4 regions of the Anaerosinus massiliensis genome follow, and region 1 is predicted to be linked to each of the others. Evidence: riboswitches for the same ligand, from Rfam matches in the RefSeq annotation. Region 1 holds a riboswitch; each other region holds the start of a gene.

Region 1 (3,208 bases):
TTCCGCGAAGATTTGTCCACATCAGATAAATACCAACGAAATAACTATTCTGTTTATACACAATGGGAGAACATGCTGAACGATAAAGATACCTTGATTTTAAGTGCGAGAGAAACTTGGACGACAGCGGCACCGCGAGGCGAAGATGGCGAAGATAAAAATTACGATAATTTTAGCGGGCAGGGGCAATGGCTCCATAAACTAAAACCAGATGAAAGTGTGTATGCTAGTATTGGTCAATCTTTTAAAATGCCGACATTTAAACAAATGTATGCTGCCGGTTCTTATAATGTTATAGGTGACGATCAATTAAGACCACAAAAAGGAACGCATTATGAAATCGGTTGGAAGAAAAATAGCGATGCACATAAATGGAAAGTGGCATTATTTGAGTATCATATAAAAGATAACATTACATATAGTAAAGGAAAGTCAGCTGGTGATACAGTTTTTTATGCGATAAACGAAGATTTGAAAAATACCGGAATTGAGATCAATTGTGAAATTGAAGAAGAAAATGGCTGGTCTTATCAGTATGGGCTCACTTACGGAAATCCAAAATCAAGGTCAAAATCCAGTAAAGTTGGAACAAAAGAATATTGGGACAGAACGTTCGGTAAATTACAGCTTAATGGTGGTGTAGGATATCACAAAGATAAATGGGCTGCTAATTTAAATGCCAGCTACTTGTCAGAAAGAGTTATGTCTCCAAGTGATGCTCATTCATTTGAAACCAAACCATATCTGTTGACCAATTTTAATTTGCGTTATGCGGCAAATGAGCAGCAAGAGGTAACACTCAGTGTAAACAATATATTGGATCGTCAGGATAATGTAAGCCATACCAGCTCTTATTACTACACAACTCCGATCAATTACATGTTAACTTATCAATATAAATATTAAGATATTCAATTTAGTGTAATGTCTGTTTAGCGGTGATACGAGCTTAGATATTGTTTATCATTCGTATCACCATTTGTTGCAATTTGTTTGCGTAATGTAGTATTTTATGGATCATTTTTGTTTTGTATAAGGTCGCAATAAAATTTGACAAGGTACTTGAAAAGTGCTAGTATAATCTTGAATTATGAAATAATAATGTTTAACTATAAAATTTAATACTGTTGGAAATAGGTGTCCTTATGGACTTAATAGGGAAGTTTGGTTAAAAGCCAACGCGGTCCCGCCACTGTAATAGGGAGCAAATCCAAGAATATACCATTGAAACGATTGTTTTGAGAAGGTTTGGAGGAGCGATGAACTAGAGCCAGGAGAACTGCCTGTTTAACAATCACCGTTAGACCTGCGAGCGATGGGAAGGGGATTACAAGTAGCGTTAACTACTCTCTTCTCGGCATTTATTTTTTTGCCGAGATTTTTTATTGGTACTTGTTGATTTTATAAAAGCCATTCTGTGTATGCAGGAGTGGCTTTTTTATTTTGCGATGCAAGTTTGAAGGTAAAATTAAATTTTATTCTTAACTATGGAAAGGATCGTGAAAAATGAAACAAACTGAAGAAGCTGAAATGAAACAAGCAGAGCCGCTGCAAGTGACCTTTGAGGAATTCAATGTGCCTACTTATGAAGAATGGAAACAAGAAACAATCACCAGCTTAAAAGGTGCTAGTTTTGAAAAGAAATTGTTTACAAAAACCTACGAAGGAATTACGCTTGAACCTATTTATACGATGGAAATGGCTCCGGATCCAAATGCATTATCTAATTTACCTGGAGCTGAAAATTATATGCGCGGTATCCGGGCGGGAGGCTACATTCATAAATCGTGGTTGATTGCGCAAGCAAATAATGAAGTGCTGCCAGAAAAACTGAATGAATCGATTCGGCACCAACTAGAAAAAGGGGCCACCTCTATTAATATTGCGCTTGATGAGAAGACGAAACAAGGGAAAAATGTAGAGCAAGATTTTGATGATATCCAAAAAGGCGGCGTATCTTTAAGTACAATACAAGATATGTATCATATTTTTCAGGATGTTGATTTGGGAAAATATGAACTCTATATGCATGCTGGTGCTTCTAGTACAATGTTAATCGGCATGATGAGTGCAACTTGCAGGGCAAACTCTGATGCGATTGAAAAAATTCATGGGGTTGTCGGAGCTGACCCAATCGGTACTTTAGCACAAGACGGTCAGTTACCTACTTCCGTACATGATTTATATAATGAAATGGCGCATACCATTGTTTGGACTGAAGAAAATATGCCAAAGTTGAGAAATATCTTAGTGCAAGGTGAGATCTACAATGATGGTGGAGCAAGTGCCGTGCAAGAACTTGGTTATGTGCTTTCTACGGCGATTGAATATATCCGTGCTATGCAATTGAGGAGTATTGACATTCAGACGATTGCGAAACATATGCAGTTCAGCTTTTCTATTGGCTCTAATTTTTTTATGGAGATTGCAAAATTTAGAGCGGCGAGGATGTTATGGTCGCAGGTTATAGAAAATTTTGGTGGGGATAAAGAAGCTCAGAAAATGGTGATTCATGCACGAACAGGTAAATTCAACAAGTCTATTTACGATCCTTATGTGAATATGCTGCGTACTACAACGGAGGCTTTTTCTGGTGTTGTTGGTGGTGTAGACAGCTTGCAAGTGGGTGAGTTTGATGAAGTCATTCGTTTTGGGGATGAATTTTCTCGTCGAATTGCTCGGAATACGCAAGTGATTTTACAGAACGAATGTAATTTAAGGCAGCCGATAGATCCTGCGGGTGGATCATGGTATATAGAAACATTAACGCAGCAAATCGCGCAAAAGGCATGGAAAGTCTTGCAAAGCGTAGAAGAAGAAGGCGGTATGGTTTCTGCCTTAAGAAAAGGAATTGTGCAAAATGCAGTTGCCGATGTATTAAAGCAGCGATTTAAAAACTTAGCGAGACGAGCAGACAGAGCTGTTGGCGTTAATATGTATGCCAATATGCTGGAAGAAGAATTGGAAAAGCATCCATTGGATGAGCCAGAGCTTCAGAAACTGCGAGAGAAACAAGTGCAAGATTTTGTCGCAGATGTTGATACGATTTATCGTGATGAAAAATTGTCTGCGATAAAAAAAGGATTCAACAATCAGTATGGAACGGTACTGGATGAAATTGTTTCCTCCTTTGCCGCTGGTGCGACGTTAGGTGAGGTTACAGAAGCGCTAAGACAAGAAGGTAAAATAGAAAAAATCGATACAATCA
Region 2 (3,208 bases), 2.4 Mb from region 1:
ATGACGAACTTCCCCATCCTGTTCATAATACGTTGCGCCGTTTTTCGTGACATCAATATTATTTGTCTGTTTAATATCAAAAGCACTCAACGTCGTTAAAGTACTCTTATTCAAATATTTGATACCAACCTCATTTTGTTTGGTTTTATTCGGAGATAAAATTTCCCCAGCATTCTTATAAGTAGAACCAACAACCGTACCCGCATCAAAATTTTCTGAGTGACTTGCATAAAAAGATACATGATCAATCGGTTGATACGATATCGCATACGTTGGAGAATACGCATCACTTTCTACACGAGAAGACAACTTTCCTGTCGCTGTGTTATAGGCATTCACCTCAGCATCATGTCTATGTAAACCTACTAACACATTCATCTTTTTATAATCCATGGAATCCACGACTGACCAGCCCTTGATTCTTGTCTTATTTGAAAGCGCACTTTCATACGCTACATTCACATCCTGTGTTTGGTCTAAACCTGTATAAATATTACCTTTACCAATGGTATAGGTTTTAACATTTTTTGCTGCATCACGATTGCGCCATGCTTGATCGGCTGCAATGGTCAATGTATGATCCACCTCACCGGTTTTGAAATTCCCCATGACACCCGTTTGTAAATAATAAGCTTTCTGCGGCGTAGTTGTACTCTGTGTATTAATAGAAAAATCCCCTAAATCATTGATCAAGGTCACTGCACTGTTCTGATACATAACATTTTTATTTAATTTATTACGCATCACGCCGCCATTTAAAAATGCTTTCCAATGCGCATTTAAAATTTGTTCATGATTCAGCGTAGCACTCCAGCCATAGGACGCTTTCGCCATACCATCAAACGAATAATTTTTACTCGCATCAGGAACGCTCGGCATTTTCGTTACATTGGACCCCAGCTTAAACCATCTCTGTCCATTTAAAATATCGATATCCCGATAACCGGCAAATAAATTTGTTTTGCTTTTTTCATCGACATGATCAAGATCAAGATAGATACTCTTGGCTTTAATCCGTTCATTACTGATACTTGTCTGTCCATTCAAGTTCTCAGTGTTGACACGAATTCCCCATTCTTTATCTTTTCCGAACCTGCGGCCAAAATCATAATATTCACCGAAGAGACCTTTTCCAGAGAAAGTTTGTGTATAACGATTGAGCGGTTCATCACCAGCTTTTTTCGTAACAAAATTAACAAGTCCGCCAGCCGTATCCGATTCATATTGCGTGCCAGTGCCGCTAATTCCACTGTTGGGGCCAGAAACAATTTCAACTTTTTCAGCTACATGCGTCGGTGCATTAAACTGTGTCCAAATACCGGGAACGCCATTGACGTAGGTGCTTGTTCCATTCGCTCGAAATCCACGAAATGTGAAATCATTATGCAGCACACTACCCGACTGCCGAATCGATGGTGTATTAGCCAATACACTATCTAAAGGCTGGGTTGGATCGCCAAAAGTTTCGATGGTCTTTTCTGATAAAAAGGCAACCGTAAACGGTGTATCCATGACATCTTTTTCGCCAAGGAATCCCACTGAACCAGTTTTAGCAAGAAAGCCTCCTGCATAAGTTTCCCTTTCTCCCGTTACAACAATTTCATCAAAATCATACTCCGGCATTGCCTTGTTTTCCTCTGTTGAACTTTCTTCTTGTACAACTGCCTCCGCAGCCAAACCAACTGGTAAATTCACTCCGTTTGCCATAAAAATAAATCCTGAAAGGACTCCCCAAGTAGCTTTTTTTGTTAATTTTCTCATTTTTCCTCCTTGATTTGTCCCTTCATTCATATAAACAAAGAGCACAATATCTCCACACCAATCTTTATCTAACTTTTCTTCGATACGAAAAAAATCTGCCTGCAAAGCGCAGGCAGATTTTGCACACTCATATAAAAATTTTTCAGCAAATAAATAAAAAATCGGCTTATAAAACAAGCCGAAGAAAATCTACTCCACCAAAACAAATCTAGATGGTATCAAATCTCCTCCCCATCGCTCGCAGGTACAAGCATCCATACATGAATGCTAACGGTGATTGCTAAACAGGCAGTTCTCCTGGCTCCAGTTCATCGTTTCTCCGCACCTTCCCAAAGCTTTTGCTCCAGTGGCATTTTTACGGATTCACTCCCTGTTACAGTGGCGGGACCGCGCTGACCTTACATCAGACTTCCCTATTAAGTCCTTTCGGACACCTGCTTCAACTCATATAATCTTTTCCATATTTCGATATTATGATAGCATTGACAAATTTTATTGTCAATGATTTTCGCTAAAAATTTCCCTGATCCGACATGTAGGCGCATTCATTATGCATTTTTATCAAAAAACATACTTCAGCAATATAATTAACTCAAAATAAAAAACCCAACTGCATCTTAAAAGAAATTAGAGTTTTGTCTTCTTTATGAATTAAATGATAAATCATTATGAAGAACAAACTTTATCTTTTGCTATCTGCTCTTTCGTCGCCTGCCAGCACAAAACGGAGCCCAAACATACCATCACCACACCTTGCCAAAAAGAAAAAGAAAGTGGTGCATGCAATAGCACTGAAGATAATAACGATGATACGATCGGTGTGAAGTATGATGCACTCGCAAGTATTGTAATATCGCCATATAAAATACCAAAATTCCAGGCAGCATACCCAAATCCTACTGCACAGCCTGCCATCAATGCATAAAATATTGCATGCATGCTAAGGTTAAGTGAAACTCCACTCATAAAGAACTTCCCCCATAAAACAACAGTAATAAGGATAAAGAACACTACAATTTCGTTTTTTCCCTCCGACAACCTATTTGTTACAGTACAGTATCCAGCCCAAATAAAAGCGCCTGCAAACGCTAAAACGTAGCTAAACGGGTTACTTTTTATATTGCTCATCATCACACTTAAATCTAAGCCTTTCTCGCCTCCCAAGGTCCAACAAACACCAAGAAAAGAAAGAAGCAGTCCGGGAATAAGCAAAAATGTGAATTTCTGCTTGTTAAAAATGATAGCGAATACGATTGTAAGGCAAGGCCACAAATAATTTATAATATTGACTTCAATTGCCTGCGTCCCTGTATTTGCATACCCAATCGCCAGCGCAAACGATATCTCATACGCCATAAATAAAAAACCGCCAAACAACAAATAGCTCCGAGAAAAAGTTTTTATTTTGGGCACGCCTAAGGTAACGAGAAGAAGAGCCGAAGCAAAT
Region 3 (3,208 bases), 2.0 Mb from region 1:
AATTGCTTATAAAAAGACACAAGAAAATTTTTCAACAGTTACGGCGCTTGCTGATTATCTGGTTGGAAAGTTTGATATATCTTTTGTTGAAGCGCACGATATTGTGGGAGGCATGGTTGCAGAAGTAATAGAGCAGGGAGCCTCTGTAAGTGGAATGGATAGCATGCTTCTTGAAAAATACTCAAAAGAAATTTTAGGAAATGCACTTGTGTTAAGTTCAGAAGAGATTGAAAGTGTTTTAGAACCTTCTAAAAATATTCAATCTAAAACGAGTTTGGGCAGTCCGAGCAAAACTTCTGTTGAAAAAATGCTGGATGAAGCGCAGTCGTGTTTAGCAGAGGATAAGAAATGGTTAGATGCTCAGATTAAACAAGTAGAAAAGGCTTATCAAAAAATAGAAATAGAAGAAAATAAAATTCTCAGTGTAGAATAATTCTTTTAAATATAAACAGATACGATTAGGAGTATATACTTGAAATCGTATCTGTTTTTTTCATATGTGAATAAGTAAACCTATATAATGAATTACTTTAATATATTACGAAAATAACAACATAAAACCAATTGCAAATTATAGATTGATAGGTTGAAAAACGTCGGAATATGTAAAACGAAATTACTGGACAAGGAAATTTTTCTGTGATAGTATGTAGGCAAATAAAGGGATAAAAGGAAAACAAAGAAAATTTAAATAAAGCTATTTCGGTACAGGTGCCTTTCGGGGCTTAATAGGGAAGATCGGTTAAAAGCCGACACGGTCCCGCCACTGTAATGGGGAGCAATGCTAAGAGATACCACTGGGATATATGCCTGGGAAGGTTTGGCGGCGCGATGAACCAGAGTCAGGAGAACTGCCTGTATAACATCACCGGTGACCTGCGAGAGATGGGGAGGGGATTATGGAGTATCAGTCTCTCTCTGGATATTTAATCGCAGAGGGATTTTTTTTACTATAGTAAAGTAAAGCAAAGGATAAAAGCACGAAACATATGATAATTGTATATTGGGATAGGTGCTCGTGAGAGCTTAATAGGGAAGACCGGTTGAAAGCCGGCGCGGTCCCGCCACTGTAATGGGGAGCAATGCCAAGAAATACCACTGGGGTGTAAATCCTGGGAAGGTTTGGCAGAGTGAAGATCCAGAGCCAGGAGAACTGCCTATCTGACAATCACCACTTGACCTGCGAGTGACAGGGAGGAGATTACGACAACTGGCAGATAACATTTATTTGTCAGGTTGAAGTAATGCTTACTCCCGATAAGGGAGTTTTTTTATTTGTCTTATTTTATTTAAATAAGACAAATAAAAAATTAGGTGGGAGCAGTGTGCAATAAAAACTTTTTAAGGAGGTGAGGTATTTTCGTGTCAGGCACTAAAAAGACCTCAGTGGCCCAAAGGCTGTTGAGTGCCGAGTTTTAAAAATAAAAAATGGGAGTGTGAATGTTTATGTCTACTAAGGTTGCTTATGGTACGTATGCTTATCCGGCACCAGATTATGTAGGTGTAGGTGATATCGGAACGGCTACCTATAATGGTTCAAGTATTGCGGCACATGCCGGTGTAGTCAAAACTTATGTGGATTCTGGAATAACTAAAAAGATTGCTGGCGATCCTAAACCGTTCTATTTCAAAAACAGCGCCGGTGCCGATCGGGTGCTCGTGGCTTCTCTTGCATGGTCAGGTGGTGTGGCGAACACCCATTTTCTCATTTATCAGGCGAATGCCGACAATACTTCACCCTATACCTGGGGCAGTCCCGTATATGGACCGCAGACCTGGTCGATTGGCAGTACCGCGATCACCAATCCCTATAAATTTGTAACCAAAACGATAGGCGGCGTATGCTATATCTATGGCATCGACTATGATAATAAGACTGTTTTCCGCATTAGTAGCAGTGAGGACACCTATACCCTTGATACTGCGCATAGTTTCACCTTTACTCCGCCAACAGGGCAAGAATCCTATGGCGTCGACTTGCAAGTCATCGGAGATTCTGTATTTGCTCTGTTTATTAGTGGTACCAATCTAACGGGAAGCAATGCTTCCTATGTGAAGAGTACTTTGGTTCGCTTAAGTACATCTCTGGACTCGCCAATCTACAAGGGACCGCATGGCTCTGCAACGGCACCGGGGTCAGAAGTCTGGCCGGCTGAAAATGCTTTTAGTATTCAAGCTTATGGGGATTATTTGTATCTGATTGCTGTCGGTGGTATGCAGCATTATACTACACCGATTACCTGGAATCCGACATCTCGCCTCCAAAAAATTGCGATCAGTGATTTGACCGTAACTGATGTACTTAGAGCAGCTACAACTGCTGAAGCTTCAACCAAACCAAATGATTGCTTTGATTTTCGCGCGCTCACCTTTAACAATGATGGTAGTCAGGCATTCATTTTAACTGGTGCGTATGACGCTACTTACACCATGAGCTGGCGCTTGTATGCAACTGATATGGATACGCTTGCTTCTACTAGCAACATCTCCCTAGTAAGCAGCCTAGTGACAACTAAAATTGCAAAGGTTGTAGATCACAAAAATATTTTAGCGGGCTATCTATGGACGTTGATGTATTCGGAAAGCACGGAGTCAACTTGGTTTACACGTGGCAACGATTTGGCAATTTATGATAGTAATGGAATCGTTGGTAGCGCTGCCACGATTACGATGCTCAGTAGCCTGGGAGCAAGTAATTCTCCTTCTCTCAATTCGATAACTCTTTATGGTGGTGAAGTTGCACCGCCAACGCAGGTTTTAAAAGGCTATGCGGCTCCAGCTTTTGTTTCCAATTCCGAACAGGCACTGATCGAACGGAAAAGACTGTTTGAATTGATGCGCAAGAATCAAAAATAGGACACGACAGAATATTTCGTAATGATAATTCTCTGTGGAAGGGAAAGTATTTTCCTTCCACTTTTTTGAATTGAACGAAGTAAGGAGATAGAATTTTGCGAAAACGAAAGAATCTGATTAGTGAGGTAAAAAAAAGGCGTGTACTGCTGGTGGCATTGGTAGCGTTGGCCTTGATTCATATAACGCCAGCATATGCGTCAGAAATTCTAAACGATGCAACACCAGCTTTGAAAAAGAATATGAAAAATACGTCCTTTGCAATTGGGGCAGGGGAGACAGTGACGACTTGGTCTGGCAACAAGGAACAGTCTGGGATAATTAATGTTCGGTACAATGGCAATATCGTTGTTCT
Region 4 (3,208 bases), 2.6 Mb from region 1:
CATCCATCCTCATCTTTTTTATTAGGCAATATCTCCCTGCCCAACTTGTGCTTTATATTAATTTACCCGCTGCGGATCCATAATGTCGCGCAGGCTGTCACCCCAAAGATTAAATATTGTTACAACAACTAGAATTGCTACGCCTGGGAAAATCATGAGCCAAGGTGCCGTTTGAATATACTGTCTTCCTTCATTCAACATAAGCCCCCACTCCGGCGTCGGCGGCTGCGCACCAAACCCTAAAAAGGAAAGACCTGCTAGTTCCATCATCATCGTACCAATATCCATCGCAGCTGTTACAACAATCGTCGGCAAAATGTTTGGTACGATATGCCGTCTTATAATCTGGTGCATTTTCGTTCCATTTGTAACCGCTGCCGCGATAAAATCGCGTTCACGCAATTTCAAAGTCAAACTGCGGGCCAGTCGTGCATATTTTGTCCAGCTCACAACCGCTAAGGCAAGAATTGTATTGATAATGTTGCCCCCCATCATACCAGCGATTGCAATTGCGAGCACAATGCCCGGAAAAGCAAGCATCATATCGGCAATACGCATAAAAACCATATCGATTTTACCACCACAGCAACCTGCAACAACGCCGATCAGCATCCCTACACCAGAAATAAGGATAACGAGTGAAAGTGTCATCATTAGAGAAATCTGCGTTCCTAAAAGTATGCGGGATAAGCAATCTCTGCCTAATTTATCGGTACCGAATAAATGCGCTGAAGAAGGTGAGAGCATAGAGTTTTTCATCGTCGCATCAAATGGATCATAAGGTGCAAGCCAAGGTGCAAATAGTGCCGCACCCAAAATCAAAAGAACCAAAACTGTATATAACCCAAATAAAAATTTATCTTTAGAAAAAGACTTCACTCAATGGCCCCCTCTCTTTAAACGCGGATCGAGATATGTATAGGAGATATCAACCAGCAGATTGATTCCCATATATAAAATTGCAATCCATAGAACAAATCCCTGTACCAATGGATAATCACGCATTTCAATAGCATGTACAGCCATTTTTCCGAGGCCCGGCCAAGAAAAGACCATTTCTATAACAGCCACACCGCCAAGCAGCCAGCCAATTGACAATCCCAAAAGTGTAATGAGCGGCAGACAAGCATTGGGAAGCACATGATGCCACAAAATTTTTCGCATCGGAATGCCTCGCGTACGTGCACCAATAACATAATCTTGCCCAAGTTCTTCAAGAACGGCGGTTCGTACTTGTCTCGTATATTTGGCCGACATTGCAATTGCCAGTGTTACCGCCGGAAGTACGATACGATCTGCAGACACAACCCCGCCGGCAATAGGAAACATGCCTAGTTTTAAACCAAAAATATAGAGTAAAATTAAACCTACCCAAAAACTAGGCATAGAAATTCCTAAAAAAGAGATACCACGAATGAAATAGTCAATTTTACGATTTCTATATACTGCAGAAAGAATACCACCAGGAACTGAAATAACTAACATCATAATAAGTGCAGTAGCGGCAAGCGTCAGAGTTCCCGGTAAGCACTGCCAAAGTCGATCTGCAACCGGCATTTTTGCCGAATAAGACATTCCCATATCTCCATGTGCGATCCCTACAATCCAGCGGATATACTGTATGTGAAAAGGCTGGTCTAAACCAAGCTGCGCTCTGGTCTCGGCAATCGTTTCTTCTGAAACAATCGTATCTCCAACCTCTAACAGCATTTCTACAGGGTCGCCTGGTGATAAATAGGTCAAACAAAACGTCAGAAATGTCACACCGGCAAGCGTAACCATCATCTGAATGACCCTACGCACAAATTCGTTTTTTTTCAAACTATCATCTCCTAAAATTCCTTATTTAAAATTGAATCATTACAGCGAAAATTATGTATTTTAGAATTTCTGCCAGAGCATATACCATTTTTCATGTTTCTTCGAACGATAAAGATAAGATTGCAAAAAAAAATCTTCCGCCAAAGCAGAAGATCGCAGTACAGTGCCGTATAAAATAATAAATGCCCTGACAAAAATAGCCAGGGCAAACAATACAGACCTATCGTGTACTGAAATCCCCTTCCCATCGCTCGTGAGTAAATTACGGTGATTGTTGAACAGGCAGTTCTCCTGGCTCTAGTTCATCGCTCGCTCAGCCTTCCCAGAATTTAAATTCCAGTGACATTTTTTGAGTCTGCTCCCTATTACAGTGGCGGGACCGCATTGGTTTTACACCAACTTCCCTATTAAGCCCTCTCGGGCACCTATTCCATATATAAAATTTATGAAATCATTGATCATCAAATTATTCTTTCTAAGGATAGCATATTCTATAAAATATTGTCAAATAAAAAGATAATTTAGATATGTTTCATCATATCGACATGCTCAATTCCCGCATCTAAATAGACTTCTCCTTGTGCTTGATATCCAAGTTTTTCATAAAACTTTTGTGCATGCAACTGTGCTGACAATTTCAATTTGCTATACTTTTCACCTTTTGCCTCCGTCTCGATACGATCCATGAGTAATTTACCAATTCCAGTGCCACGTTCTTTTTGCAGTACTGCCACTCGTTCAATTTTTAATATGCCGTTCTCGTATGGACGAAATCTAGCGGTTGCAATTGCTTTCTTTGACTCGTCTAAAATCAACACATGTTTCGTTGCTTCTTGACGATCATAAGCATCAAGCTCTAATTCCTCCGGTACATTTTGTTCTTCTATAAATACTTTTCTTCTGATTGCATAGGCTTTTTGCAGTTGTTCATCATTTACGATAATTAAACTTTTATATTTCATGTAGACGTATCTCCTCAAATGTGTAATTGATAAAATCTTGTATCGACCTTCATAACAGGAAACGTTTCTGGCAAACCCTCTTTTGTTATCTGCACGAATTTATTTTTTTCATAAAACCGATGTGCCGCCAAAAATTTCTCTGTCGTCCCTAAATAAATATTTCGCATCTCATGTTTTTTTGCCCACTCAATTGCCGTTTGTAATAAAGAATTTGCTACATTATGAGTTTTTCCCCGATATGGAGCCTTTACAAACATTTTTCGTAAAGCACCTTCGCCATTGCCGATATCCAATAAAGCAATCGTTCCTAACACAACATCTTGATCTATAGCCGTCCAAAAATTTCCGTTCTGGGATTGATAAAAATTCGGTATATTACTTAAATCCGGTTGATCGTCTTTTGTGATCGGAATCTGAAATTCCGT

What was found. Region 1 has a riboswitch for cobalamin ahead of BN6559_RS03530 (methylmalonyl-CoA mutase family protein). Riboswitches for the same ligand answer to the same signal wherever they lie in the genome.
Region 2: it holds a riboswitch for cobalamin, as region 1 does, so the genes downstream of both, BN6559_RS14855 (TonB-dependent receptor) here and BN6559_RS03530 (methylmalonyl-CoA mutase family protein) in region 1, are expected to answer to the same signal.
Region 3: it holds a riboswitch for cobalamin, as region 1 does, so the genes downstream of both, BN6559_RS12755 (hypothetical protein) here and BN6559_RS03530 (methylmalonyl-CoA mutase family protein) in region 1, are expected to answer to the same signal.
Region 4: it holds a riboswitch for cobalamin, as region 1 does, so the genes downstream of both, nikB (nickel ABC transporter permease) here and BN6559_RS03530 (methylmalonyl-CoA mutase family protein) in region 1, are expected to answer to the same signal.

What each region holds. Positions count from the first base shown of each region.
Region 1 is NZ_LT575483.1:660,654-663,861, reverse strand. Features, by position in the region: gene BN6559_RS03535 (TonB-dependent receptor plug domain-containing protein) at 1-906, shown strand, start outside; cobalamin riboswitch at 1,119-1,301, shown strand; gene BN6559_RS03530 (methylmalonyl-CoA mutase family protein) at 1,507-3,208, shown strand, end outside.
Region 2 is NZ_LT575483.1:3,099,355-3,102,562, reverse strand. Features, by position in the region: gene BN6559_RS14855 (TonB-dependent receptor) at 1-1,761, opposite strand, end outside; cobalamin riboswitch at 2,032-2,214, opposite strand; gene yddG (aromatic amino acid DMT transporter YddG) at 2,428-3,208, opposite strand, start outside.
Region 3 is NZ_LT575483.1:2,645,844-2,649,051, forward strand. Features, by position in the region: gene argH (argininosuccinate lyase) at 1-433, shown strand, start outside; cobalamin riboswitch at 693-873, shown strand; cobalamin riboswitch at 994-1,175, shown strand; gene BN6559_RS12755 (hypothetical protein) at 1,447-2,856, shown strand; gene BN6559_RS12760 (TonB-dependent receptor domain-containing protein) at 2,952-3,208, shown strand, end outside.
Region 4 is NZ_LT575483.1:3,211,711-3,214,918, reverse strand. Features, by position in the region: gene nikC (nickel transporter permease) at 58-879, opposite strand; gene nikB (nickel ABC transporter permease) at 880-1,821, opposite strand; cobalamin riboswitch at 2,086-2,265, opposite strand; gene BN6559_RS15355 (GNAT family N-acetyltransferase) at 2,343-2,783, opposite strand; gene BN6559_RS15350 (GNAT family N-acetyltransferase) at 2,798-3,208, opposite strand, start outside.